Regions from separate parts of the Cyclobacterium sp. L-R genome, predicted to be linked through region 2. Evidence: riboswitches for the same ligand, from Rfam matches in the RefSeq annotation. Region 2 holds a riboswitch; the other holds the start of a gene.
What was found. A riboswitch is a leader RNA that binds a small molecule or an ion and turns the genes downstream of it on or off. The one in region 2 is predicted to bind cobalamin.

Region 1 (3,086 bases), on a different contig from region 2:
GGCACCCACAACCTATCGTTTAAAGTAGGGATTTTAAAGCTTCTCGACAGGTTACTTATTAGTTGCCAATTCCACCTTTTTGAAGTGAGAAAAGCCCATTCCACACCCAAGGAAGGAGTAAAAGGCGCTGCTTCTCCTTCATGGATTAGCTGCCTGAGTTGCATGGAAATTCCCAAGTTTTGCCATGGTTTGAAATTGGTGGCCTGATACAATTCTAACCGTTGTTCCTGACTGTCGTAGGTTGCCAACTGCCCTTTGATATGGGAATATCGTATGCCAGCTAGGGTCTGCCATTTTTGAGAGAAAGAGTAATCCAATGAAGTACCTAGCAAAAACAAGCGGGTTTGGTTTCTATCTGTATTAAAAACCATCACATCACTGGATATCCCAGTATTAGCGGCCCAAGTAAAATTTTCGCCTGTAAAGGCATAATCTATCACAGTCCTGACGCTGCGGTCTTCTTGCACATCACTTACTGCTGAACCCAACAAAGGTTGTATTTGCCTGTCATTGGAATTGATCCATAGGTTGGCATTTAAAGTCTGTTTCCGGCTTATTTTAAAAGCAATATCCTGCACCAAACCAATTTGCGAAACCCTGGCATGAGCCTGCCGTTTTTCTGGGGTACCGGGGCTTGCCCAATCCTTATAGGTGAAATTATTTGCTGTATAATTTCTATAGACATTGGTTCGGAAGGCAAATTTTTCAGCTTCCTGACGGTAGCTCACCTGCTGGTGCCAGCGACCAAAACTGCCCAAAAGTGTCCCTATTTTCAATTCATTGCCGGTATTGAAATCCAGATCAGAAGACATATGAACAGATCCACCAATGGCATCAGTACCGTACAAAGCCCCTGAGCTACCATAATGAATATTCACTTCATCAAAGCCACCTATCGGGAAAATCGAATAATCAGCCTGCCCTAATGAAGGGCTATTCACTGGCAATCCATTCCAAAACAAGGCATTGTGTCCGGCTGAAGTGCCGCGCATACTTAGGGAAGCTAACATCCCCGATCCGTACTGTCTTAAAAACAAGCCAGTCTCCTGCTGTAAAACCTCCCCCAGTGAATATCCGGACAATTGGTCTAACCTGTCCGAATCAAGGGTTCTTACATATTGACCGAAAGCATACTTTCTTAAAGCAGCGGCATGCACTTCCACCTTGGCAAGCTCCAAAGTATCTTGTCGGAAGACCCTTGCGGAATCAGGTTCGCTCTGCCAACCCGTTATAAAGAAAACCAAACAAGCAATTAATGACATCCTCTTTCTTTTTATTAAGTATCCATGATTTTACACATTTCGGAATAAATAGAGAATGGAATAATAACTGTTGGACAAGCCAAAATAACCTTTGAGGCGCATCTGGCTTGGGTACCAATATTCAATAAATGAAAATATTGAAAACAGCTAAAACTTTCTTCTCAGCTTTTCTCCCGAAAGCCATGAATGGTAAGATTTTAATGGCAGGTCTCCTGACTTCCCAAGGTAAATCCGCCTTCTCACCCCAAATGGGACAATGGCAAAGGATGGATTTCCATTTTCTTTATTGCTACAAAGATTGGGTTACAGTTGCGGGGACAGTTTCGGTTTCACACCGAATTCCCTATTAATCCCGAGGGCCTGGTTAAGGATCGGGAACCATAAATCGGCACAAACATACGGCAAAAACTCTATTCAAAAAACTTTTGATAAAATTAAGCTGTTGGAAATGGACGCTGCAATGGTTTACTTTGAGCTGAAAATCAAATCCTGTTTATTCATTTTTATTAAGAAATGACTGTTATCCGTCTATTAATTTTTGTTTTATTAATTCTTCCGGCATGCCAGCAAGCCAGTCAAGAAGGCACTATGGATGCCCTGGAAGAAGTCCCCTTAATGCACGCAAAAGGTTTTTCACTTTTCCGCGGGGAAAATTATCATATAATTGAAATTGTCCAACAGGAAGGTGAAAACCAACGCTTTTTGGTTTATGATTCACAAAAAGAAATTGATTTTCTTGACATCCCCATTGATGCAAAAATTGTTTCAGGCAGCCATAAAATAATATTGTCTGCCACCCCACAAGTTGCTCATTTGGATTACCTCAATGCTGAAGTAAGTCTAATGGCATTCCCGGATCTTGACCTAATAACTTCTGAAAAAGTCAGAAAAAGAATCAATGACAACAAAGTCATCGACTTGGGAAAAGGACCGACCTGGGATTTAGAAAAAATCATCGACCTTCAACCAGACTGGGTCATGGTTTCAGGATTTGGAGAAACCTCTAAAATGGTAGAGCGATTGAAATCAGCAAAAATACCGGTTATTGTCAACAAGGAATACCAGGAAAAGCACCCTTTGGGAAGGGCCGAATGGATTAAAGTAACTGGGATATTGTTGGGAAAACAGGAAGAGGCCTCAGCAGTATATTCAAAAATAGCCACCAATTATAAAGCTGCTCAAGAACGCGCCAGCCTTGTTGCTGCTGAAGAAAAACCTTCTGTTCTCTCAGGCTCCATGTACAAAGACATTTGGTATGCACCTGCTAAAGACAGTTGGGGCGCTAAGATCATAGCAGATGCGGCAGGACAATACCTTTTTGACAGTATGGAAGGAACCGGAAGTTTGACTTTAAACTATGAGTTTGTTTTGGACAAGGCCAGCCAAGCAGATTATTGGATAGGGGCAGCCGATTATGCCACTTTGGGCAGTATGGTTGCTCAAAACCCCAAGTACAGTGACTTTGAGGCTTACAAAAAGAAAAATGTATATACCTACACGCTGGGCAAAGGGGAAACCGGTGGATTTAGGTATTTTGAAGAGGGATACCTGCGGCCAGATTTGGTGCTTTTGGACATGATCAAAATTCTCCATCCTGAAAAGGCGGTGGACCATCAATTTAGGTATTTCCAAAAATTAGAGGATTAGGCATATGACTCACCGCGTTAAATTTACTTTTTGTCTGATTTTAATGGTCCTACTGTGGCTATTAAATCTAAGTCTTGGTTCCCTGTCTATTCCGGTAGTCTCCTTTTTGGAAAGACTGGTGGGAATTCCTTTCCCTAGGGAGAGTTGGGAAATAATTGTTATGGACTACAGGATCCC
Region 2 (3,086 bases):
CCCAAATAGTAAGCTAAAAGGCTTAACTTAATAGCATTGGTAACCCCTCGCATAGCTACCGGAGTCCTTATTAACATTAAATAAGCTACTTGAAAACTTATTAGCACAAAAGCCAATGCAAAATTTATTTTTCTAATGTATAAATCGGGATAAAAAAAAGCGAAATAAATGTGTCCAAGAAAAAAAACAAGTATCAATAAATAATTTTGAATTTGGGGTCCTTTTAACTTAACAAATTTCTCTAATCCAATTAATAACACAACAGTAGAAGAAACGATTAAGGTATTGGCCACAGGTATAGATAGCCAATCAGGAATATTACCTCGCAAGAATATTGAAATATTTCCAATTGTAAGCATTGAAAAACTAAGCAATACTAAAGAAATACCAGGAAACCGTTTTTTTACCTGAAAATATAAAGAAACAATTAATATTATATTAACTATATTAACTATAATATAACTAAAAAAAATTGTCTTAAAATCAAGTATAGGCATATAAAAACATTCTAATCAATACAATAAACGTTATCAATTTCTCATTAAAACAAACTAATTCTCTAGACTAAAGCATCTCAGACCTATACCCCTAACTAGGTTTTCAATCCTACATTTATACCTAAAATGTAGAACTAAGAAGCCTGTTAAAGTTACTTTTTCACCTTATAATAACGCCTTTCGTGAATTTTTAGCCTATAAGCTATGAAAAATAATCCAAACCCCCATTTAAAAGGTCTAACAATTAACACAAAGCATTAGTACAAAGTACAAATTGCTTAAAAAAAGAGGTTCATTGCAGGGAAACTTAAAAGCCTCCCAGCAAACCTACTTCATACCTTACCCGACTGTATAATTGAACCATTAACTAAGGACCTGTATCAATAGTAGCTTTTTTAGTCTAAAAAGAAATTTTTTTATCGAAAATAGAATACTATCTTCGCCGCCGTAATGGTTTCCTCATGGATATTGTCCTAGAGAAATTAAATTGGAATCCGGTGTGAATCCGGAACTGTCCCGCAGCTGTAATCTCATTAAGCTATTTCCAAATTTTAATGATCACTTTCTGTATAATCAGAGGGGAAGGTCGGAAAATAGTGAGTAAGTCAGAATACTTGCCAATACGATATTTAATTGAAAGCTTTCGGGGATTGAAGCTTGAAAACAAAATTCGTCTTGCAACGCAAGATTTTGATTTCAGTTGGTTTCGTTGAAAGCTATTTGCCTTTAGACAAATAGTTTTAATGATCATTTACAAGTGGCTTCCTAAGCAGGAGGCGATTCTTCTTTTGTGCGCTTTACTCTTTTTTGCTTGCCTATGCCAAGCACAGGAGAAGTATGGCCAAAATTATCCGCAGCCAAGGGACACAACCGTGGTTTACGATATTGAGGGAGTAACTGTCCAATCTGAAAAATACCAATCCCGTTTGCACTCTCCAATGCCCGTACAGGCAATTAGAGGTAAGGACCTAGAGGAATTAAATAGTTTTTCCGTAGCTGATGCCATCAGGTATTTCTCAGGAGTTCAGTTAAAGGATTATGGAGGAATTGGCGGACTGAAAACCATCAACGTCCGAAGCATGGGTAGTGCCCACACCAGTGTTTTCTACGATGGAGTAGTCATCAAAAATGCTCAAAATGGGCAGGTAGATCTGGGTAAATTCTCCTTGGACAATATTGAGGCTTTGGAGCTTTTCAATGGTCAAAAGTCAAATATATTCCAGCCTGCTCTAGGTTTCTTTGCCTCCAACACGCTCTTCATGCAGAGCAAAATCCCAGTGTTAGAAAAGGAAGAACAAGAGCATGCTAAAATCTCATTCAAAACAGGATCCTTTGGCTTGATCAACCCATCCCTGCTTTATCAGCGCCGGATTAATGAAGGGCTTTCTCTGGCTTTCAATACAGAATACATTACCGCCAATGGGAAATATAAATACCGGTACCGAAAAGAGAATGGCTACGACACCACTGCTACCCGACTAAACGGTGATATTGAATCCTTCAGGGCTGAAATCACTTTACATCAGGCTTTCAAATCAGGAGGTAAAGCATCTCTGAAAGGCTATTATTTCGAATCAGAGCGGGGACTTCCTGGAGCTGTTGTGGCCAATATATTCAGTCATTATCAGCGTCTTTGGGACAAAAATTTCTTTGTCCAGGGCATGTTGCACACGTCATTTTTTGACAAACATGAACTGATGGTCAATATGAAGTACAGCAGTGATTACAATCGCTACATAGACCCTAATTATCAAACGATTGAAGGAGCTCTGGACAATCGATATTATCAAAAGGAATTCTACACCTCTGTAGTCAATCAATACATGCTAAACGCTTGGTGGGATGTATCCCTCGCGGCAGACTATTCCTTCAATACTCTGGATGCCAACCTATACCGATTCACTTATCCTAGCAGATCTTCTTATTACTTCGCCCTATCCAGCGCCATTCATCGAGACAGATTAGAAATACAAGCAAACCTTTTAGCTGCTTATGTAAATGATCAAGTAAAGTTTTACCAAAAAGGAAGCGACCAACAAGTTTTCAACCCTGTAATATCAGTTTCCTATCAGCCTTTTACCTTAAATGAGAATTTCCGCATTAGGGCCTTTTACAAGGAGTCTTTTCGGATGCCTACCTTCAATGACCTCTATTACACTTTCGTAGGAAACACCTTTTTACGACCAGAATTCACAACCCAATACAATATAGGAGCCACCTGGCGGGCCAAACCCAACCATATTTTAGAAGCTTTTACCATTCAAGTAGACGGGTATTACAACCAAGTTAAAGACAAAATTGTGGCCATGCCATCTGCCAATCTCTTTCGGTGGACAATGATGAACTTGGGTGAGGTAGAAGTTAAAGGACTTGAAACCAAACTACGTGGCATTAAAGAAATAGCAAACGTATCACTCGAAATAGGAATGGGTTACACCTTCCAGAAGGCAATAGATATTACGTCCTCCAGCACAGTGTATGGAGACCAGATCCCTAATACGCCAGTTCATAGTGGAACAATTACCTCATCAGCCAGCTATCAGAACTGGCAAGCCAATTTCAGCTTCATCTATACCGGTGAACGCTATA

Region 1: it holds a riboswitch for cobalamin, as region 2 does, so the genes downstream of both, AC13EX_RS18400 (TonB-dependent receptor) here and AC13EX_RS04440 (TonB-dependent receptor) in region 2, are expected to answer to the same signal.

What each region holds. Positions count from the first base shown of each region.
Region 1 is NZ_JBSXOH010000091.1:2,187-5,272, reverse strand. It holds gene AC13EX_RS18400 (TonB-dependent receptor) at 1-1,262, opposite strand, end outside; cobalamin riboswitch at 1,448-1,660, opposite strand; gene AC13EX_RS18395 (ABC transporter substrate-binding protein) at 1,776-2,909, shown strand; gene AC13EX_RS18390 (iron chelate uptake ABC transporter family permease subunit) at 2,953-3,086, shown strand, end outside.
Region 2 is NZ_JBSXOH010000042.1:81,306-84,391, reverse strand. It holds gene AC13EX_RS04445 (hypothetical protein) at 1-497, opposite strand, end outside; cobalamin riboswitch at 932-1,133, shown strand; gene AC13EX_RS04440 (TonB-dependent receptor) at 1,241-3,086, shown strand, end outside.